2 linked regions of the Blastopirellula sediminis genome follow. The protein of the gene in region 2 binds, or shares a complex with, the protein of the main gene of each other region. Links are inferred from orthologs where the notes say so. Each region holds a gene or a part of one and is shown on either strand. Other genes may lie near its edges. The genes, in order: hisH and hisF.

Evidence for each region.
Region 1: the proteins of hisF (region 2) and hisH are in contact, whole or in part, in a crystal structure (PDB 6RU0), measured with the Thermotoga maritima proteins. The link is inferred for Blastopirellula sediminis from one-to-one orthologs. Residues at the interface, in WP_004080486.1 of Thermotoga maritima: Met1, Leu2, Ala3, Arg5, Ser40, Glu41, Asp45, Glu46, Ala70, Glu71, Ile73, Asp74, Ile75, Pro76, Phe77, Asp98, Lys99, Ser122, Gln123, Glu161, Thr195, Leu196, Asn247, Arg249, Glu251; in WP_004080484.1 of Thermotoga maritima: Asn15, Arg18, Arg22, Arg117, Leu118, Pro119, His120, Met121, Gly122, Trp123, Asn124, Asn134, Gly135, Tyr136, Tyr138, Val140, Tyr158, Glu180, Lys181, Ser182, Ser183, Lys184, Ile185.

The regions. Positions count from the first base shown.
Region 1 is NZ_JAJKFT010000010.1:2,956,465-2,967,793, reverse strand. The notes cover bases 4,951-7,749. They hold hisH (imidazole glycerol phosphate synthase subunit HisH), read right to left. Parts: upstream 6,760-7,749; coding sequence 6,142-6,759; downstream 4,951-6,141. Other genes in these bases: LOC68_RS23720 (OmpA/MotB family protein), read right to left, coding at 6,916-7,713; hisA (1-(5-phosphoribosyl)-5-[(5-phosphoribosylamino)methylideneamino]imidazole-4-carboxamide isomerase), read right to left, coding at 5,262-5,987; LOC68_RS23735 (elongation factor G), read right to left, coding at 4,951-5,087. In the rest of the region: YfhO family protein, read left to right, coding at 1-1,527; serine O-acetyltransferase, read right to left, coding at 1,661-2,638; more of elongation factor G, read right to left, coding at 2,985-4,950; hypothetical protein, read right to left, coding at 7,804-8,316; prepilin peptidase, read right to left, coding at 8,509-9,795; shikimate kinase, read right to left, coding at 9,815-10,348; aroE (shikimate dehydrogenase), read right to left, coding at 10,352-11,329. UniProt on the Escherichia coli protein: IGPS catalyzes the conversion of PRFAR and glutamine to IGP, AICAR and glutamate. The HisH subunit catalyzes the hydrolysis of glutamine to glutamate and ammonia as part of the synthesis of IGP and AICAR.
Region 2 is NZ_JAJKFT010000010.1:569,233-580,653, forward strand. What follows is about bases 7,735-10,625. They hold hisF (imidazole glycerol phosphate synthase subunit HisF), read right to left. Parts: upstream 9,620-10,625; coding sequence 8,849-9,619; downstream 7,735-8,848. Other genes in these bases: LOC68_RS13960 (type IV pilus twitching motility protein PilT), read right to left, coding at 7,735-8,825; LOC68_RS13970 (DUF1559 domain-containing protein), read right to left, coding at 9,938-10,625. Outside these bases: purH (bifunctional phosphoribosylaminoimidazolecarboxamide formyltransferase/IMP cyclohydrolase), read left to right, coding at 56-1,621; indole-3-glycerol phosphate synthase TrpC, read left to right, coding at 1,644-2,429; TerC family protein, read right to left, coding at 2,495-3,307; sugar phosphate isomerase/epimerase family protein, read left to right, coding at 3,512-4,462; DUF4190 domain-containing protein, read right to left, coding at 4,480-5,193; CvpA family protein, read right to left, coding at 5,225-5,809; ATPase, T2SS/T4P/T4SS family, read right to left, coding at 5,851-7,680; more of type IV pilus twitching motility protein PilT, read right to left, coding at 7,680-7,734; more of DUF1559 domain-containing protein, read right to left, coding at 10,626-11,008.

The sequences.
Region 1 (11,329 bases), 2.4 Mb from region 2 along the record:
GCGCCGTCGCTCTACGTCGGCGGAACGTCACTGGCGCTCGCGTTGATCGGTGCTTGGGGTTGGCGAAGTCAGCCGCTCGGCAAGTTGCTAATCGCGCTCGTAGCAATCGGCGTGCTCGGTTCGCTCGGCTGGTACGGGCTCGGCTGGCTGCTGATCGAACTTGGGCACGACTTGCAACTTTGGAGCAAAGAGAGCCTGGGAGTCGGCGAGCCATTCGGCGGGCTCTATTGGCTGTTGAATACGCTGGTTCCTGGCTACGCGTCGTTCCGCTATCCCGCGAAGTTGTGGCTACTCGCAGCGCTCGCCGGCAGTTTGCTGACAGGCTTTGGTTTTGACGCCGAACGAGAACGTGCGTTTCGTGGGCTCACTTTATTGATGTTGGGGCTGGCGGCAGTTTCCTGCGTTGCGTTAATCGGCGTGACGCTGCAGCAAAGCAAGATCGTCGCCGCGGCCGCCCAAGTTCCCGCCGATTTACTCCTCGGGCCGATTAATGGAAAAGCTGGGGTCGTCGATATGCAGCTGAGCATGCTGCAAGCGATCATCGTCGCCGTTTGCGTCGTCGTCATCCTCTTCCTGGCGAAGAAGAGACCGCCGATCGTCGCGTCGCTGCTCGTTGCCGTGGTCATGGTCGATCTTTATGCAGGTCTTTCCTGGACCATAGCGACCGCGCCAGATGCGATGTGGGAGTCATGTCTCTACTCCGACGACTATCAAATGGCCAACCGTTGGTATCGCCATCTATCAGCCACCGACTATCCGCCGGAGTTCGCCGCGAAGAGTTCGCCCGATCGGCAGATCGACGGCTTGCGATTCGACCGCATGACCCTTTTCCCGCGGTATCACCTGCTGGAAAAGGTCGGCTCGATCGTCCCTTCCAACTCGCTCGCGCCAGCCGACTACACGCTGCTGGTGGAAGCGATGCAGAAAGATTTGCAGCCGAACGACATGGCCGAACGACTGTCCGCCGCCGGCGTGATCCGCTTTGATCGCACGACGCCGGACGGTCAGGTTCTGCTCGACGGTCCTCTTACCAAGACAATTCCAATGGCCTGGATCGCCGACGGCCATCGGCAGTTTCCCATCGACGATCCACGCTCACGCAACAGTTGGCGAGAAGCGGCCGAAGCGTTCGTGCATCAACACGGGCGTTTGGCGATGTTGCATGGGGAAGAAGCGTCTCCACTCCTTAATGGCCCGGCGCAGGAAAACATCATCGACCAGGTCGATTACGATCGCGTGCAAGATGACGTGATCGAGATTGCCGTCTCCCTCTCGCAACCGTCGTATGTGATTGTGCAGGAATACTACGACGCCGGTTGGCGGGCGGAAATTGAACTGGAAGATGGAGAGAAGATCACTTCGCCGACGGAGAGAGCCAACGTCGTCTTCCAAGCGATCGCGCTGCCGGCGGGACGACATCATGTGACGCTGCGATACGTGCCGGCGTCGTTTTATCGGGGTGCGGCGATTTCGCTCGTTTGCGTTTTGGGGCTGCTTGTCTGGACGGTCTTTGCATTCCGACCGTAGGGTCCGCTGTGCGGACCGAGGGAAGCGTTAAGAGGTTTGGCCGATTGGGGAATGGTGGCGCTGCGACATTTGAAATCTGCTTGCGGCCGCATTTCCCTCGCTTGCGCTTCGGGCTACTATTCGGAAGCACGCTCTAGATCTGGAAGTTCACTTCTTCCGTCAGTTCTTCGGCCGGGGCTTCGCTGCGGAGGCGAAGGCGCGGCTTTTCTAGCAGGACCGTCGTGTGCGGTTCGACGCTGCGGGTAAGCCAAACGCTCGACGCGATCACCGAGTTGTGACCAACCACGGTGCGGCCGCCCAAGACAGTCGCATTGGCGTAGATGACGACGTGATCTTCGATCGTTGGATGACGCTTCATGCCGCGGACCAGGTTGCCGTCGGAGTCGGTGTCGAACGACAACGCGCCGAGGGTCACGCCTTGGTACAGTTTGACGTGCTCGCCGATCTCGCACGTCTGGCCGATCACGACGCCGGTGCCGTGGTCGATGAAGAAGTAGTTGCCGATCGTGGCGCCGGGGTGAATGTCGATGCCGGTTTGCTTGTGCGCCCACTCGGTCATCATGCGGGGGATGAACGGCACGCCGAGGACGTACAGTTCGTGCGCGATTCGATAAACGGTAATCGCTTCCAGACCGGGATAGCAGAAGATCACTTCGTCCAAGCTGCGGCAGGCCGGGTCGCCGTCGTAGGCGGCTTGGACGTCGGTCGCCAGTTGATCGCGCAGCTTCGGCAGACGATTGAGCAGCTCAATCGCCATCGCCTGACCTTTCGCTTCGTAGTCGATCGCGTCGGCCGGTTCGCATTCGCCCCGTTCGCGCTTCAGGCGTTCGTCATGCTGCAACGCTCGCGCGATTTGCGTCGTCAGCTTGTCATGCAGTCCATCGATAAGGTCGCCGACATGGTACGTGATGTTGCCCATGTGCAGGCCTTCGCGGCGGCGATAGCCTGGGTAGATGATTTCTTTCAGATCTTCGAGTGTCGAAACGACGATGTCGTAATTCGGCAGCGGGCAATGACCGAGATAGTTGATTCCACCAAACTGCTTGTAGGTGGCGACAATCCGGTCAGTCAGCGAAGGAAGATCTTCTTTGAGTTTTGCGTCAGAGGCCATGGCTGCGGTTTCCTGCGTCGGCGAGCGTGCGTTGTGGGCGAGACGATGGCGACCGAGAACGTCTCGATCGACGGGGCGTTTTGCGCTAACAACAACAGCGACAACAGAAACGGTGCAAAGCGGGGCACATGATGACGTACCAATCTAGGTAAAACGGGGCAAATTTACCGCCCGGGCGAGACTGTATCTTACGCTTCGCCCCCCTGGAAGACAAAGGGGCGCAGTTTTCTTCGTCTTTCTCCCAAAGCGAAGTTTAACCCGATTTGTAACGTCCAGTCGCCGGCGAATGCATTGCCTGCAACATTTCGGCCGGCGACTGTTTTGGATGACGCGTCAGAACGATCGGTTACGAATCGTCCTCCTCGACTTGGCCCGACTGACGCAGAACCATGTCTTGCACGTTCGGCGGAGCGGCGTCGTAGTGACTAAACCGCATCGAGTACGATCCTTGCCCGCCGGTCATGCTCGAAAGCGTTCTGGCGTAAGTCATTACCTCGGCAAGCGGCGCCGTGGCGCTGACCGTCTGGTAGCCTGGACTGGCGCTCTGTGCCCCCAGCACCTGACCGCGGCGTGTCGAGAGATCGCTGTAAACGTCCCCCATTTTCGCTTCCGGAACGGTGATCTCCAGTTCGGCCATCGGTTCCAGCAGCACCGGATTCGCCTTCTTGAAGACGTCTCGCAGCACCTTCGAGCCGGCGATCTTGAACGCCGTTTCCGAGCTGTCGACTGGATGGAACTTGCCAAAGAAGACTTCGACGCACAGATTCTGGATCTGGCAGCCGGTCAACACCCCCTGGTTCAACCGTTCCAGGAAGCCCTTTTCGATCGCCGGCATGAAGTTACCCGGGATCGCGCCGCCGACCACCGAGTCGATCCACAGGAAGTTGAATTCCGGCAGGTAGTGCCGATTCTTCATGTGGGGGAAGCGACTCTTGTTGGCGAACTTTTCAACGTCGGTTCCACGCGGCAAGGGGCAGACCCGAATATGAACTTCGGCGAACTGTCCGCGACCGCCGGTCTGCTTCTTGTGCCGGAACGAACCTTCCGCTTCGCTTTGAATCGTTTCGCGATACGGAATCTTCGGCTCGTGCGTTTCGATCTCGACGTGATCGCGTCGCAAGAGACGTTCCTGCAACAAGCAGAGATGCAAGTCGCTCATTCCCCGTAGCACCACTTCGTGCGTTTGCGGATCATGGTCGACTCGGACCGTTGGATCTTCTTCAACCAACTTGTGCAGCGCCGCGTTGAGCTTCGCTTCGTCGTTGCGGCTCTTCGGACGGATCGCCACGCCGACCATCGGTTCGGGGAAGTCGATCTCGGGAAGTTTCAGATCCCCTTCGTTGACGCCGGTATGCAGATCTTCGATCTTGGCGACCGCGACGATATCGCCGGGATGGGCTTCGTCGACGGGGCGAAGTTCGGAGCCCTGCACTTCCATCAGCTGACCAATCTTCACCCCTTTGCGACTGCCGTTGTTGAGGTGAATCAATTCGTCTTTGTGGAGCGTGCCGTTGTAGACGCGGATGTACGACAACTTCTGCACGAAGGGATCGATCCGCGTTTTGAATACCTGGGCGGCCAACGGACCATCGGGATCGCCGTTCAATTCAACCGGCTCGCCGTCAGGACCAAGAGCGCTGCGATGCATCATCGACGGCGGCACTGCACAGACCGCGAGTGCATCGAGCAGTTCGGTGAAACCGACGCCCGACTTGATCGAGCAACTGACGACCGGAACCAATGCTCCGGCGGCGACGGCATGCGGAATCAAATCGGCCAATTCGGCGCGACTGGGGACTTCGCCCTCAAAGTAACGTTCCATCCACGCTTCGTCCGCTTCGATTGCGGCTTCGATCAGCGGCTGGCGGAATCTGGTCGGATCGACCAAAGCGCCGCTGGCGTCGGCCCCGTCGTCCATCACGCCGACCACCCGGTCAAAGTGACCCCCTTTGGCGCATGGCACATTGAAGGGGATGCAGTGGGAACCGAACGTCTCGCGAATCGAGTCGAGCAGGGACGGATAGTCGACGTTTTCGATGTCCATCTTGTTAACGACGATGATTCGTCCGAGCCCGGCATGTTCCGCTTCTATATAGACGCGGCGCGTGTTGACGGCGATTCCGCTATGGGCGTCGATGACGATGACGGCGGTATCGGCGCCGCGCATGGCCGAAATGGTTTGGCCAATGAAGTCGGGGTATCCGGGAGCGTCGATGCAATTGAATCGGACGCCGCGGTGACGGAAGTGAGCGAGCGCCGCATCGACCGAATAGTGATGCAGCTTTTCTTCCGGCTCGAAGTCGGTAACGCTGGTGCCGTCGTCCACGCTGTGACGGCCTTCGACTTCGTGAGTCGTTTCAAGAATGCGGTCAATCAGGCTCGTTTTGCCAGAAGAGCCGTGACCGCACAACACAATATCGCGGACGCTTGCCTCAAGACGGGTAGACATAACCAAGACTCCTTAAAACGGGGATGGAGGACTTGGCGAGTCGCCGATCGCCGGTGCGGTCTTAAACTCGCCACGGTCGGCCTGGGAATGCTGCGTCGGATTGAGTGCGGCGGTTAAACGCTCCTTTGATTACGTCGCGTGTTCGCTAATGGGGATGACGTAACGTTCCACGGGCTATAAAAGTGCCGCTCGCGCCGCTTCAACAGCGGCTGAGACGGTCATTTTTCCTTCGTACAAAGTTCGTCCGACAATCGCTCCGTCCAAGCCGGCTGCCGCCAGTTGGGCGACGTCTTCGACGGTGGTCACGCCGCCGGAAGCGACGACCGGAAAGCGAATCGACGCTTTCATTTCCGCCATCGCCGGGACGTTCGGACCGGACATCATGCCGTCGGTCGCAATGTCGGTATATATAACTGCCGCAATCGGCAGGTGTTCGTATTTTTGGGCCAGCGTGATCGCCGAGACATTGCTCGTTTCGAGCCAACCGTCGGTCGCCGCCAAGCCGTCGCGTGCGTCGATCCCCAGCGCCAACTTGCCGGGATAACGCATGCACATTTCTTCAAACCAATCAGGCTCACGCACCGCTTTACTGCCGATCACCAGACGAGCCATACCGAGATCGAGCAACGTTTTGATCGTTTCCTCGTCGCGGATGCCGCCGCCCAATTCGCAGGGGATGTTTACCGCCGCGAGAATCGCCGCGATCGCATTGCGGTTGCTGACTTGACCATCCTTGGCGCCGTCAAGATCGACCAGATGCAGACATTCGGCGCCTTGCTCGACCCAGCGCTTCGCCATATCGGCCGGGTCATCGCCGAAAACAGTTTCTCGGTTGTAATCGCCTTGTTGAAGGCGAACGCATTTACCGCCTCGAAGATCAATGGCGGGCCAAATCTGCATGACGTCAGAGCTTTCTGCTGCGAGCTGCTTGCAAAGAACAAAGCGAATCCGTGAGGGTTCCGCTACATCAAATATCCCACATAAAGCCTCCAGCGACAAGTATTTGCCACTTGCCGCAAAGACTTTGACAACGCTAAAGAAGCGCGAATTCGGCCTAAACCGACGGATTCCACTCGGCGAAGTTCTTCAGGACATGCAAACCGCTGGCCTGGCTTTTTTCGGGGTGGAACTGTGTCGCGATCAGATTGTCGCGCCAGATCGCGGCACAAAACGGCTTGTGGTAGGTCGCTTCGACAGCGACGACCGCCTCGTCATCTGGAACGACGTAATAAGAGTGGACGAAGTAGAAGTGGGTCTGCGGCTCGATCCCTTCGAAGATCGGCGGCTTGTGGCGGAAGGTTACCTGGTTCCAACCCATGTGGGGGACCTTCAGCTCCGGCGGAACTTCAAACCGAACGACCTTGCCAGGCACAATTCCCAGCCCTTCGTGCTCGCCCCCTTCGTAGCCGACGTCGAACAGCAACTGCAAGCCAAGGCAGATCCCCAGCAGCGGCTTGCCGGCGGCGATGTGATCTTTGATCGGACCGACCATATCGCGATGACGGAGCTCGGCGATCGCGTCTTCAAACGCGCCGACGCCCGGCAGGATCAAGTGATCGGCTTGGGCGATTTCCTTCGGGTCGCTGCTGATGACCGCGTGGTGCCCTACCTTCTCGATCGCCTTTTGCACGCTGCGAAGGTTGCCCATCTGGTAGTCGATAATTGTGATCATCGCGGCTCGCTTTGGATCTGGCACGGTCGAACTTGCTCCGCCCAACGGACGCACTACAGCGCAAAAAGTTCAGCGGCGGAGCGATCCATTGTAATTCGGATCGGCCGAAATCGTCAGGCGCCCAAAAAGGGGCGAGAAACGGACGTTAGACCAGCATTAAGAGCTGGCATCGTCCGGGTAGATGACGATGTCGACTCGGCGGTTGCGAGCCTGACCAGCCGGAGTCGCATTCGAGACGACCGGGTGATTGCCCCCGTGGCCGACGACGAACATCCGATTGGCCGGCACCTGGCCGCGAGCGACCAGTTGATCGAACGTCGCTTGGGCCATGCTGGCCGAGAGCTGATGCTGCGACGCGAACGGCGGCGAAGCAGGTTGGTTGTCGGTATGTCCTTCGACGCCGATCAGGTTGCGAGGGAACTGCTGACGGATGACGCCGGCGACCTGGTCGAGCGTCGCGTAAGCGTTTTGATGCAGTTGATTGGTGCCGGTCATGAAGACCAGATCGGCCGGAACCTCGATCCGAATCAGATCGCCGTCGACGCGAACCGTAGCGCCAGGAATCTGAATCTGCGAGACGCTTTGCTGCAAGCTGTTGTTCGGCGTGATGATCGCTCCGCCTCGTTGGCGCGTCGACGCCAGCAACGTGGTGTTCTCTTGCTTGGCCGAAGCGATTTGCTGCTGAGCCATCGAAAGCTGTTCGCCGGCGTCGCGAAGCTGTTTCTTCAGCAGGCCGACTTCGTCCTGCAAGATTCTGGCTTGTTGCTGCGACTGAGCGATCTGAGCGTGCAGGTCTTGATTGTTGGCGTCGAGCCCCGAAGCGCGGCGTTGGAATTCGGCGATTTGAGCGGCCTGTTGCTGCTGAGCGGTCTGGACCTGCTGACGCAGCGCAGCGTCGCTGGTGCACCCAACGGCGAACGCAAACAACAGTATGGCGGCGACAAAGCGGAACATCGTGTCGGCAAATCGGGTTCGAAACTTGAGACAATCTGGCCAGCGGGGCGGATCGTAGCAAGCGTGCTTTATGCAGGCAAGGTCGTTTTCCTACGACGCTAGCACTTCCCGACGGTGCGTCCCTGCCGCGAGTCGCGGATAGTCGCCATAGAACCGCTTGATGTAGTTGCGGCCCGGCAGATGGGCGCAATGCGGCTCCCAGCCGTTGCGGCTCAGATTGCGTTCGGATATCTGCGGATTGGAGACGTCGGTCACGATCGCCGCGGCGTTTCGCAGCCGCGCCACTTCGTCGAGCGTCGCCAGCGCCGTCCGAAACGTCCGCCAAGTGGTTTCCTTCCCCGAGACGACGTAGACCAGCGACAAAAAGTCGGGCGCAGTGAGGGGAGCGTTGTAGTAGAGCCAGCAATAGTCCCCTCGGGATCGCTGATGGACGTACCGCCCGATCGTCATCACCTCGAGCCGAGAGATCATCTTCGGCCAGGGGCGAAAGTGAATCGCTTCCAACTGCGACTTCCGCACGACGATGATCCCATAGCGGCGAGCGCGTACGAGCTCGGCGTCGGCGGACAAATCGGTGATCGTATGGAAAAATGGGCGCAGCATCAGACAGTTCTCCTGCTGAAGCTTAGCTTTTTCTAACGGCCGTGCGGGGAGAAATTTTCGCCCCGAAAACAAGGCGAAAAGCACATCATTAGTAGCCCGAAGCGCCAGCGAGGGAAATGCGGCCGGCAATACCGAACCGCCGGGGAGTAGCCCAACGCATTTCCCTCGCTCGCGCTGCGGGCTACGAATGGATTACGAATCCCGGAAGAGGACCCGTTCTTTGAAGATTTGCCAGGGCCAGAGGATCATGCCGACGCAGATCGGCAGCGCTAAGAAGATCGCCGGCAACATCCAGCCGAGGACCAACATCGGCGCGTATTGTTGCCAGAAACCGGGCCACCAGAGGAAGACGAACATCGTCCCGAAGCAAAGGTAGGGACCAAACGCCAAGGCGACGTCGCCGGTCATCAGCCAACGTCCCACGGCGAACAAGCAAGCGATCATCGGCGCCAAAAAGAAGACCGCAATCGACGGCTGCCAACCGACGTAGGCGCCGATCATGAACATCAGCGTCACGTCGCCAAACCCCATCGCTTCGCGTCCAAGTGCGGCGCCGGCGAAAATCCGCACAAGCCAGATGAGCGCTCCGGCGAACGCCATTCCGCACAATGACGAGAGGAGCCCTTGCCACGAATCATTCCCGCCGGCCAAGAACCAAACGGCCGATATTCCAAGCAGACCGATCGCCAGCAGCCCCAGATAAAACGGAGTCAGTGCGTAGCGACGAAAACTGCCGACGAGAAAATCGCAGCCCCGTTTCAGCCCTTTCCGCCACCAGATGATCTTCGGCGTGATCGCGAGCCACCACCCCAGATACAAGATGAGCCCGATCGCGAGTCCCATCCCGCCGTTCAACGCCTCAGGCCACGGCTGATCGCCGGTCGTTAGTCGCAGGAAGGTCGGTTCGATCGTTCCGCTGAATTGGATTGGCACGTACGTGACCGGCGGATCGGGCACCGTCAACAGCGACATCGGCATCACGGTGGCGAAGATCAAGCCGAGCAAAAGCCCAGGGATCGTAATCTCGTCGGGGATCAATCGTTCGTCAAAGTCGATGAAGGTGGCGACCGTCATAAAGCAGATCAGCGCCATGTGACTGAGGAACGTCGCATGTAGGGTCCCTTGCATCTGCGCCGCCGGGGTCATGATGATCTCCGGCACAAGTTCGCCCTGGACCATGATCCAGTAGTAGTAGGGCGTAACGAGCGTGAAGAAGAGGTCGATCAACAAAGGCCGAACCCAATAGTAGCCGCCATGCAGCGGAACTTCGCGACTGAGGGAAAGCCAGCCGAAGACCGGGATCCAATCGAACCACGATCGGGGCGGAGCGCCGTCGAGCGGCTTGGTCCACGGATCGATGTTCGCAGGGGTCGAGCGGAGTCGATAGATGGCGCGGTTGATCTGGCCGCCGGCGAACGCACCGATCACCATCAGCAAAAACATCCGCAGTTCGATCGATAGTGCGAGCCAGGCGTTCACGTCTGCATTTCCTTGCGGCTTACGACGCCGACTCGATTTTCGGAGCGAAGAGTTGGTAGATTTCGTCGGCCGCTTCTTCCGGCGTTCGGGTTTGCGTATCGACGATCGCGTCGGCCGCTTCGCGATAGAGCGGCTCGCGAACTTCGAGCAGATGCTGAATCTCGTCAAGCGGCTGCTTGTCGGTCAAACCGGGACGTTGCGCCGCAGTCGCCGTATCGGCGGAAATGCGAGCCAGGATCGTCTCGGCATCGGCCGTCAGCCAAACGGTAAAGCAATTGGAACGAATCGCAGCGCGGTTCTCGGCCCGCAGAACGGCCCCGCCGCCGAGCGCGATTACTTGTTGATCACGCTGCGTGAGATCGGCGACCACGGCCGTTTCCAGGTCGCGAAAGGCCTGTTCTCCATCGGCGGCGAAGATCTCGGCGATGGTCTGCTGCGCACGCGTTTGCAGCTCGACGTCAGCGTCGACGGCCGGCCAACCGAGTCGCTCCCCCAACAACCGGGCGACATGCGACTTGCCGACACCGCGAAACCCCACGAGCGCCAAATTCATTCGCTAACTCGCTTTCGCGGCGCCAGTGATCTTCTTCAGCGTGTCCCGCATCAAATCGCGCGACGGCTCGACGCCGGTGAACCGTTCATACTGCAGCGCCGCCTGACGGACGAACATGTCGACGCCGGTCACGACCTTGCAATCGCGCTGTCGCGATTCTTTGACCAGCAGCGTCTGTTCAGGATTGTAGACGGTGTCGAAGACGACCATGCCAGCGCGGAGACGAACCTTGTCGATCGGCGATTCGTTGACGTTCGGATGCATGCCGACCGGCGTCCCGTTAATCAAGATGTCGACCCGTTCCAAGCCGCGATCGTCCCAGGTCACCGTGCGGCAACCGAGGCTCTCCGCCAATTCGGCGGCGCTTTCGTCGTTGCGGCTCGAGATGATCACGTCGACGCCGCGGTTCTTCAGCCCCCACGCGATCGCCTTCGCGACGCCGCCGGCGCCGAGCACCAAGGCCGACTTGTTTTCAAACGGATTGGCGAGTTCCTTGGGGAATGCGGTCGCCAGGCTGGCCAGCGCGGCGTCGCAGTCGGAGTTGAAACCGGACGGGCCCCCTTCGCCAAACAAGATCGTGTTGGCGGCGCCGATGCCGGTAACCGCGGCGTCCGGCTTCTTGATCAGCTTCACAATCGATTCTTTGTGCGGGATCGTGACGCTCAGCCCTTTGATGTCGAGGGCCGGGCAGTCTTCCTGGATGAACGAGGCGAGATGCTCACGCGGCACGCGGAACGGAATGTAGCAGCGATTCATTCCTTGCTGACGGAAGCAAGCGTTATGAAGCTGTGGGCTGAGGCTATGACCGATCGGATCGGCGATGACGCCGTAGATCTCGGTGTCGGCGTTGATATCTTCGTAGCCGTAAACTTCACGCATCTGCTGGTAGCCGATCTGCCCCGGAGCGAGGGTCCGCTCGTTCGAGTAAGTCGAGTAGGTGATCGGCACGCCGAACTTGGGCGCCAGGATGCGGGTCGGCGT
Region 2 (11,421 bases):
GTAAAAAGGCGAATTGGCACACCCCTTCCGTAGACGAGCAGGGAGCTCTGGAACGTTGAATCCTCCGATCAAAAGCGCACTTATTAGCGTCAGCGACAAGCTTGGCCTGGCCGACTTCGCTCGCGGTCTTAGTTCCCTCGGAATCACGATCTATTCGACCGGCGGCACACGCAAACACCTGGAAGCGGAGGGAATCGCCGTCCGCGACGTTTCCGAATACACCGGTTTTCCGGAAATGATGGATGGTCGCCTGAAGACGCTCCATCCGAAAATCTTCGGCGGCATCCTTTGCCGGCATGACCGCGACGACGACATGCGAGCCATCGACCATCACCGCATCGAGGCGTTCCCGCTGGTCGTCGTCAACCTTTACCCGTTTGAAGCGACGATCGCCAAACCGGGCGTGACGATGCCCGAAGCGATTGAGCAGATCGACATCGGCGGTCCGAGCCTGGTTCGCGCGGCGGCCAAGAATCACGCGTTCACCTCCATCGCGTCGCGACCGGAACAATACGCCGAGATCCTCTCGCAAATCGAAGCGACCGGCAGCACGACGTTTGAACTGCGGCAGAAGCTCGCCGCCGAAGCCTTCTCGCACACTGCGGCCTACGACCGGGCGATCTCCGACTACTTCGCGTCGCAACTTGCTCCGGAAGCGTTCCCCGCGACGATGCACATCTCGCTGAAGCGCGAAGAGATCCTCCGCTACGGCGAAAACCCGCATCAGCAAGCGGCGGTCTACAGCAACCCGCGCGAAGTGGGCGCCAACCTGGTCACCGCTCGCAAGCTGAACGGCAAAGAATTGTCGTACAACAACCTGCTCGATCTCGACAGCGCGTTGGCGATCGCCCGCGGCTTGCCTGATTGCGGCGTCAGCGTGGTGAAGCACAACAATCCGTGCGGCGCCGCTTCGAGCGACAACATCGCCGACGCTTGCCGCAAGGCGATGGATGGCGACCCGGTCAGCGCGTTCGGCAGCGTCCTCGGCTTCAACCAGCCGGTCGACGCGGCGACGGCCGAGTATCTGTCGACTCCGGGCCTGTTCGTCGAAGCGATCGCAGCCCCCAGCTTTTCGGCCGAAGCGGTCGAGATTCTGACCACCAAGCCGAAATGGAAAGCGAACGTCCGCTTGATGCAGGTAGGCGAATTCACCGATCGCCGCCCTGACTGGCAAACCCGCTGGATCGAAGGGGGCCTGTTGGTTCAAGGTACGGACTTCTGCGACGATCCCGAAGCGGAATGGACGGTCGTAACGGAAGCGAAGGTCGCTCCCGAATTGATGGCCGAGCTGAAGTTCGCGTGGGCGGTCTGTCGATACGTGAAATCGAACGCGATCGTCCTGTGCAAGGATCGCGCCCTGGTCGGCGCTGGCGCCGGTCAGATGAGCCGCGTCGACTCGGTCGAAATCGCGATTAAGAAAGCGGCCGATCGCGGCCCCGGCAGCGTGTTGGCCAGCGACGCGTTCTTCCCGTTCCCGGACTCGATCCACGAAGCCGCCAAAGCGGGCGTCGCCGCGCTGATTCAGCCGGGCGGATCGAAACGGGACCAGGAAGTGATCGACGCGTGCAACGAGCACGGGCTGCCGATGATCTTCACCAGCCGCCGTCACTTCCGCCACTAAACCGCAGCAGGAAACGTGCTCCGTGTCGACAGTTCTCGATAAAATCGTCGCTACCAAACGGGAAGAGATCGACGTCGCCAAGGAGCAATACCCGGCGGAATTGCTGGAGAAGATGCTGGAAAAAGCGCCCCCGGTGCGTGATTTCTTCGGGGCGCTGGCGGCGGAAGGTCCGATCAAACTGATCGCCGAAGTAAAGAAGGCGAGCCCCTCCAAGGGGATCATTCGCGAAGACTTCAATCCGGTCGAAATCGCGCTGGCGTACGAAGCGGCCGGCGCGACTTGCATCAGCTGTCTGACCGATGAAGTCTATTTCCAAGGCTCGCTCGACTACCTCCGCGAAATTCGTAAAGCGGTCGGCATTCCCGTTCTGCGGAAAGACTTTATCCTCGATCCGTATCAACTGCTGGAAGCCCGCGTCGCCGGCGCCGATGCGGTGCTGCTGATCGCAGAGTGCCTGGATGACGAGACGTTGCGGACGCTACTCGACGGTACGCATGAGCTCGGCATGACGGCGCTGGTCGAACTCTACGAGCCGGAAAACATCTCCCGCGTGCTGGCCTCCGGCGCCAAGTTGATCGGCGTCAACAATCGCGATCTGCGAAATTTCGAGATCGACCTGAATCACACCGTCCGCTTGCGTCAGCAGATCCCGAGCGAAAAGCTGCTGGTCGGCGAAAGCGGCATCTTCACGAACGACGACGTTCAACTGCTGGCCAACGCCGGCGTCGACGCGATCCTGGTCGGCGAGAGCTTGATGCGGCAGAAGGATATCGGCGCCGCAGTCAAAACGCTGCTAGGGACGAACTAGTCGACTGCGATCTCTATCGAAGGTTAGCCGCGATAGCTCCGCTGTCGGGGCTAACCGTTAGTTATCTAGTGCCCTGCCGATTCTTCGATGGCCTGCTTCTTCCCTTTCGCCACCGATTTCATCCGCAGGTTGAGCATTTCGACAATCAGCGCGAACGCCATTGCGAAGTAGACGTATCCCTTGTCGAAGTGGGCGCCGGTTCCTTCAGCGACCAGCATCACGCCGATCAAGATCAAGAAGCTGAGGGCCAGCATTTTCAGCGTCGGGTGACGTTCAACGAAGTTCGAAATCGGGTTGGCGAACGTGATCATCACGCCGACCGCAGCGATCACCGCCGCAATCATCACGTAGATGCCGGGGATGACGCCGCCGATCGAGCCCTTCACCATCCCAACCGCGGTGATGACCGAGTCGAGCGAGAAGATGATGTCGAGCATCATGATCTGCAGGATGACTCCCCAAAAGGTCACTTTCTTCTTCGGCAAGTCCTCGCCGTCGCCATGCGGCTCATGCTCCAGCTTCTCATGAATCTCGCCGACGCTCTTCCAAATCAGGAACAACCCGCCCCCCAACAAGATCAGGTCCTTGATCGAGACGTGATTCAGCTCTTCGTGCTCCAGCAAATACTCCGATTGGATCCCCAGGTCGGTCCAACTGAAGATCGGGAAGGTCGCCTTCATCACCCACGAGATCGTCATCAGCAGTAGGATCCGCATCACCAGCGCCGCTAATAGCCCCAGCTGACGAGCCTTCGGACGCTCGGCCTCTGGAAGTCTCCCAGAGACGATGGCGATGAAGACGATGTTATCGATCCCCAAGACGATTTCGAGCGACGTCAGCGTTACGAGGGCGATTAGGGCTTCGATCCAAGCGTCCATCAAGCGGCGATCCTGTTAGCGCGGATAGGAGTTTGAGCGGTTGTTCGTCGACGGAGCGGCGATCTTGGCCCCCTCCGACGCGAGTATCATAGCCGAGACTCTCTGCTGCGCATACGGACGGCGGCGGCGTTGAAATCGCCCCTGCGTCGGTTCAGAATAGAACGATTCCCACCTGACTTCCCGCACACCCTGGAAACGCCTGCGATGTCCTACCAACTCGATCGACGCGACGCTTTTCGCTTGGCTGGCCTGGCCGGCGCCGGATTCTGGCTTGGCGCTTCAAGCTCCCTGGCGGCCGAAACTACGGCAGCCGGCGATCATGGCATTCGCTTTTGTCTGAATATGTCGACGATTCGCGGGCAAAACCTGCCGCTCGACCAGGAAATCGAAATCGCCGCCAAGGCGGGCTACAGCGGCGTCGAACCATGGATCAACAAGATCGCCGCCTACCAAGACGCGGGGGGCAATCTCGACGATATCCGCAAACGGATCGCCGACCACGGCATGCAGGTCGAAAGCGCCATCGGCTTCGCCCAATGGATCGTCGACGATGAAGCGGCCCGCAAGAAAGGGCTCGAAGACGCTCGCCGCGACATGCTGCTGGTCAAAGCGATCGGCGGCACGCGAATCGCCGCTCCGCCGGCTGGAGCGACCAAAGGAGAGAAGCTCGATCTATTGGTGGTCGCTGATCGGTATCGCGCATTGTGCGAAGTGGGAGAAGAAGTCGGCGTGACGCCGGAACTGGAGCTGTGGGGCTTTTCGGCCAACCTCAGCCGGTTGGGTGAAGTCGCGTGCGTGGCGACCGAAGCGGCTCACCCGCGCTCCTGCATCATGCCGGACGTCTATCACATCTACAAAGGAGGCTCCGACTTCGCCGGGCTTCGCGTGATCAACGGCGCCGCGATGCCGGTCTTCCACATGAACGACTATCCGGCCGCTCCGCCGCGGAGCGAAATCAACGACAGCTTCCGCGTCTTTCCGGGAGACGGCGTCGCCCCGCTGACGCAGATCATTCAGGATCTGAATGCAGGCGGTTTCCGCGGCGCGTTTTCGCTCGAACTGTTCAACGCCGAATATTGGAAGCGGGACGCCCTGGAAGTCGCCAAAGAAGGGCTGACGAAGATGAAAGCGTCGGTCGATAAGGCGCTCAGCTAGGACGATCGAGCGATCGCCTACTGATCGTTAGCGAAGCCGATATTCGAGACGTACCACTCGTAGTCGACATTGCTTTCCTTGCGCCCGGGCAACCGTCCCAACTCGATCCCGATCTCGCGATGAGCGTCGCCGCTGGTCGCCTCAAAGACGCATGTCGGAAACGGCTTGCCGTCGTCGTAGCGGATTTGCGCCACACGCAGGAACCGGAAACGGGGCTTCGGCTCTTTGTGCTCTTGCAGCCACTTCACGGCGACATTCCCCATGAAATCGCCGTACTGTTCCAGCGCTTCCGGATTTTCGCTGTAGTAAACGTTTAGGTCGCTGTCGAGCGGTATGCGTCCGTTGGCCGAGATCGTCAGTTGGTGCGCCTCTTGGGGACTATCCACCGCCAACGGCAACCAGGCGGCGGCGAACTTCTCGGCGTTGCTTTCGATCGCTTGGGCGGTGATCAGACTATGAGCGACGCCGGCCGATCCCAGCACGCCGGAGAGAATCAATCCGAGCATGGCGATTCCTTTGCCGGTCAGGTGATCGCTGTTATTGATGTTGCGCAATGCGATCAGCGCGACGATGATCCCAACGATCGGCACGAACCAAAAGATCTGGTTCGAAATCGCCAGGATCGATGCGAACCCCAAAACGACCGCTGCGATCGCAGCGCGGCTCGGCTCGCGATAGTTGACGAGGTCTTCGTTTCCGGCGGACAGTTCTGGCGAAGAGAATTCGGTCATCAGTCTACAAACTTACAAGCGATGGAATCGACTACGGCGTGTCGAACAAGCCCTTCTTCGTCTTCAGTTCGGCGTTGCGTTTCAGGCGCGACTCAATGTACTTGTCGGTCTCAAATGGCTTGCCGAGCAACCCCATTCCCAAGGTCGACGGAAGCTGAACGTACCAGCCGCCGAAAATGGCCCCGCTCGCACTGAAGGCGCTTCCGCGCATCATGTTTTGAAAGCCTTCGGCTCCAATCGGCGCCGCAAAGAACGAAAAAGCGCACCACGCTAAAAAGATGGAGGAGGCCCAACCGCAAAAGACGTAGTCGAGAATTTGTTCGCGGGTGCCGCCCCCGATCCGAACCGGCACCGGCGAAAGCTTTTCGGTAATCGCGCGGGTGATCGCAAAGAAGATGAGGAACAAAATCCACATCGACAAGAATTCGGAGAAGTAGAAGAGCCCATCGTACAGGCTGACCAGCAAATTCGCCAACGGCGTCGCGTAATTCGCCGCCATAACCCCTGCGAAAGTGATGTTAAACATCATCAGGGCGCAGGTCCAAAAGCCTTGACTGAAAGTCAAGGCGAAGAACGCCACCTGCAAAATCAGCAGGACGAGGTAGTTCATATTCATGGCGTAAACGCCTTTCTGAGCGTGTTGGGCTCTGGGTTGTCTTATTCTTTAAGTGCGCGACCGATTTCTTCCAGCGACGTAACGCCGCTGACCGCCAGCAGAATCCCTTCCTCCTGCATCGTGCGATTGCCGGCCTGTTTGGCGGCGGCTCGCAACGTTTCCAGTCGCGGCTGCGACACCAGCGCTTTGCGGAAGGCGTCGTTCACTTTCACGAATTCGAAGATGCCGACGCGACCGTAGTACCCAATGCCGCCGCACTTGGTGCAAATCGACTTCGGATCTTCCGGATTCGGCTTGCCGGCGCGATAGAGCGTATCGACGCGTCCGGCCGGAATCCCCAACTTCTGCAACATCTGCGGCGTCGGCTGGAACGGTTCACGGCACTTGTCGCACAAGCGACGGCAAAGCCGCATATTGAGCGAAGCGCTGATCGCCTGGGCGAACGCTTTCGGCTCGGCGCCGATCGCCATCACGCGCAAGATCGCTTCGACCGCCTCCTTGGCGCGGGTGGAAGTGAAGACCAAGTTCTTTTCAGCCGCTTGGTCGATCAGCACTTCCATCGTCGTAGCGTTGTCGATCTCGCGAAACACCAGCACGTCCGGTTGCTTGCGAAGCAAGGTCGGCAGCAATTGCTCTTGCGCCTGGTTCTCCGGATCGTAGGTCATCAAGTTGACGTTCAGAATCTCCGGCTCTTTGGAGGTCGTCTTTTCGAGACCGGCGAAGTCGCGAATCAAACGGTCAGTCGAACCGATGCCCAGCGAATAGAGCGTCGAGAGACCGCCTTCCGGCCGCGCCGAAAAGATGAATAGCCCATGCGGCTCGAGCATCGCTTGCTTGACTTCTTCCAGCAGCTTTTCTCGCATTCCCAAGTCGATCAAGGTGGTCAGCTTCGGATCGTTGCCGGACAATTCCAGCAAGACTCGTTCGCCGGTCGGAACGCCTTGGCTCGAGATCTTGCAGGTGTACTTCGCCTTCCCGTAATTGGCGCCAAACGTTCCCTGCTGTCGCGAGCGGCGATCTTCCGGCTTCAGAGCCGAGATCAACTTCATCAGCGCCAGCATCAGATCGCTCGATTCGCGATCCCGGGCTTCGCCGGCGTGCCAGACGCCGTCGATGAAGTACTTCATCTGTACGTTGTCTTTGCCGTAGTCCATCAAAACCTTGGACGCGCGGCGTTCATGAATTTCGGCGATCAGCTCTTTGACCCAGACATAAGCGTCCGGCGCCTTCTTCGCGTTGTAGAGATTGGCGGTGTTCTGTTCGCCGCTTCCCCCTTTCGGGATCAGTTCGACGCTCGGTCCCATGTCCCACGGCTCTTTTCGCTCCGCCGCCACTTTTCCGCCCGACATTTGCGACATCACAAAGCGGATGTGGTCCGGCGTCATCACGCGCAAGTGAGGATCGAGCATCGCGTTCCGCTTGTTGATATAAATCCAGAGCGGCACGACGTAGAGGGCGACGGCGAAGAAGAAGCCGAGGAAAAACGGCACCAGCGCGATGAACGCCCAGCTCAACAGGAAGAAAGGCCAGAAGTTGGCCGAGACCCAGCCGGCTTGCGACAGCTTCATGCGTTCGCTGTCGACGCTGACCCAGGTCGTCGAATAGACCCAGCAAAGATAAAGCCCCCACGCCATCAACAGCATGACCGGATTGACGAATCCGTAGTCGCCCGGCTCGCCGATTCTTGGCCCCGATGGCGAAGCCGCCGGAGTCGATGCGGCCGGAGCGGGCGCTGGCGCAGCGGCGGGCGTTTCCGTGGCAGGCGCCGTCGCGGGCGCTGCGGCCCCTTCCTGGGCGGATAGGTAGACCGGCGCCGATAAGACGACCGCCAGTGCGGCCGTCGCAAGGATAAGCGAAGAGATGCGCTGCATTAGACCATACCAGGTTGCGAAACATTGATGCCCTTGAGCGACATCTTCAAAGCTTCCAAATTCGGCGCGACGGCGAACGCAGTCTCGCGATCGATCAACTCCTCATCGATCAGCCCCTTCAGACTCATCGTGAAGTCCTGCATACCATCGTCCTTACCGACTCGGATCGCGTCAGGCAGCTTGCTGTCCTTCCCTTCCAGAATCAGCTTTTGAATCATCGGGCTGAGGGTCATGATCTCGACCGTCGGCACGCGGCCGACGCCCGGCTTGATCGACTTCAACAGCTTTTGGGCGACGATGCCGCGCATGTTGAACGCGATGGCGCTGCGAATCGAGCCATGCATTTCTTCAGGGAACAAGTCGAGAATACGACCGATGGTGCTCGGCGCGCTGGAGGCGTGAATCGTACCAAACACCAAGTGCCCGGTTTCCGCCGCGTGAATCGCCGTGAGGAACGTTTCCTGATCACGCATTTCGCCGATCAGGATGATGTCGGGGTCTTCACGCACCGCGTGCCCCATCGCGATTTCAAAGTTCTTGACGTCCTGCCCGATTTCGCGCTGGTTAATCAAGCACTTGTCTTCGGTGTAGACGAATTCGATCGGGTCTTCCAGCGTCAGGATGTGCTTGGAATAGTTGCGGTTAATCCAGTTGAGCATCGACGCGATCGTCGTACTCTTACCGGAACCGGTCACCCCGGCGAGCAGCACCATCCCCTGGTCGAACTTGCAGAGCGACTCCATCACCGGCGGCAAGTGGAGCCCTTCGAAGTTCGGAATCCAGTTGCTAATGCGACGAGCGACCAGCCCCAGGTTGCCGAGCTGCGTCAACATGTTCACGCGGAAACGCCAGCGAACGCCGTCGACGTCAATCGAATGCGCGAAGTCCGCCCCGCCGTTTTCTTCCAGAATCTTCTTGTTGCGTTCGTCGAGCAGCGGAATCAACAGGCGAACCATTTCTTCGCCGTCGACCGCTTCGCGATTCAACTCGCGCAGCGTACCGTTGATGCGCACGATCGGCGGGCGCCCGACTTTCATATGCAAGTCGGAACCTTCCAACTTCACGCAGGCTCGGAAGATCTTGTCGACCTCCAGCTCTACTTTCTTCTTCAGGTATTTTTCTTTGAGTTCCGGGCCATCCGACATCTGTTCGTTCTCCGACTAGTCCGCTAGATCCGCACGGCGACTCCGCGCTCGGCCATAATCCGTTTTGTTTCCGCAATCGAGTATTCGCCGAAATGAAAAATGCTGGCCGCAAGGGCCGCGTCGGCTTTCCCCAGTTGAATCGCATCGGCCAGGTGCTCCGGCTTCCCTGCGCCGCCGCTGGCGACCACCGGAATCGAGACCGCTTCGCTGACCGCTCTCGTCACTTCAAGATCGTAACCATCTTTCGATCCGTCGCAGTCCATGCTGGTCAGCACAATCTCGCCGGCGCCGAGCTCTTCGACCCTTTTGGCCCACGAGACCGCTTCCAGTCCGGTCGGCGTCCGACCGCCGTTGATATGCACTTCCCAGATCTCTTCCCCCGCTTCGTTCTTCACCCGCTTCGGGTCGATGTTGACCACGATGCACTGGCTGCCGAAGCGTCTGGCCGCTTCTCGTACGAATTCCGGGTTCTTACAGGCCGCCGAGTTGATCGAGACCTTGTCGCTGCCTGCGTTGAGCAAGGCGCGGATATCTTCGATCGTGCGAATCCCTCCGCCGACGGTCAGCGGCATGAAGACTTGCTCGGCCGTTCGCTTCACGACGTCGAGCATGATCGCTCGCTCTTCGTGGCTGGCGCAGATGTCGAGAAAGACGAGTTCGTCCGCCCCTTCTTGCTCGTAGCGCGAAGCGACTTGCACCGGGTCGCCGGCATCGCGCAGGTTGACGAAGTTGGTTCCTTTCACGACGCGACCGTGGTCGACGTCTAGACAAGGAATCACGCGATGAGCCAGCATCGGCGACTTTCGAGTTAAATAGTTGCGTAAACGGGAGTTCCGACCAGTCGCCAGCAGAAGTTTGGCGACCGAAGAGGTGCAAATCTACTGTAAGCCGGGCAAGGGAGAGGGTCAACTAACCCAGCCGCTCTACAGATGCCGATCTTTCCGATTTGCCGAGGGAGAATCCGGCGATTTGACGGCCAAACCCGCCGCGGCGACTCCCCCCGGTCGGAGCCGGCGCAAAAAAAAGGCTCGCGAGCGCCACCTGACGCTCGCGAGCTGAGTTGTCCATCGTTCGATATCGCCCGTTCGCTGGAAAAGGAACAGGCGAGCCGATTAATATTCGCCGATCGTCTGACCGTCGTTGCGGATACCAAGCTTTTGGTAAACGCCGAGCACGGACGGGGTCGGGATCGTCGGCGACAGGTTCACCGGATCGCTCGGGGCTTCGATGCTGGTCAAAGCGATGTCCGAGTTGCCGAAGTTGATCGTTTCCGCAATGAACTTCACCGAGCCGTCGCCGAAGGCGAACTGGGTGCCGCCCGGGTGGTTGCTGCTGAAGCCGTCCCACATGGTGCCGGCGGCGCCATAGGTGGTCGCGGTCTGATCTTTGTAGTTCGGCGGAACGCTGACCTTGCCCATCGAGTTGGCGTTGTAGCTGGTGGCGTTGGCGTTCATCGCGGCGACGCCAGCCCAGGTGCCCACCCCTTGGTATTCAGCACGTTCGCCGACCAGGAAGGTGTTGCTGGTGCCGTCGGTCATCGACTGGAAGCCGGTCTTGCTGTTGTTGAAGATGATCCCGTTGTTCTTGAACACCTGGGTGTCGTAAACGCCCGAGCAAGCGACGTAGTTGGTGGTGCTGGTCTGCAGGAAGACCGGAGTCGGGGTACCGCCCGCGAAGGCGCGGACCGAAGTGCCGGAGGCGCAGCCGGTCTGAGCGACGCCGGTCGTCGGGTTCTTGACGTTGCGGCAGCTCGGCAGAACGCTGGCGGTGTCGCTCGGGCAACGGAAGGCGTCGATTTCAGCGACCATGCCGAGGTTCGTCGCGCTGTTGACGGCGGTGCTCAGCGGGGTGTTCATGCTGTTCTTGGTGACGCCCATCAGGTCGTACAGGTTGTTTTGTTCGAGCTGCGGCAGGACCAGCGAGCCCCACGACCAAGCGTTGACGTAGCCGTTGCTGCTGCTCTGGACGGCGCCCGACGGAAACGTCTTGAACGTGTCCGCGTAGTTGTGGCAAGCCAAACCGAGTTGCTTCAGATTGTTGGTGCAGGACATACGACGAGCAGCTTCACGAGCTTGCTGCACGGCCGGCAACAGAAGGGCGATCAAGACGCCGATGATGGCGATCACGACCAGAAGTTCGACGAGCGTAAAACCTCGACGGCGCATACCTAGAGCGATAGACATTGCCTCTCCAAAAGAAAGCGAAGGGAAGAACTGTTCCGTGTGTGCGGATGATTAAACGACGAGATGCGTTTTAGGTTCCGTTGGTGCCTCTCAGATTTCGCTGAAGAATCGGACCCTATTTGGTTAATTCAAGATTTGAACCCCAGGTATGTCAAGCGAGCGGTCGTGAAAAAACTTTAATATGCAATCCCCAATAAACGCTGCGAATTCTTACGTTTTTTCTATCCACAGTCGCCGTGCCCTGAATTAATAATTCTTTGCTGAAACGGACGCGAATTTCGCACATATTGCTGGCTTGGTCGCCACTAGGACCGCTAGATCACGCGGAGCGAAACTGGGAATTACGGGAACCCGAGAGACGAAAAATACTTTTTTTCTGTCATGCAAATGAGGGGGTCGCAATCGCTTAATTT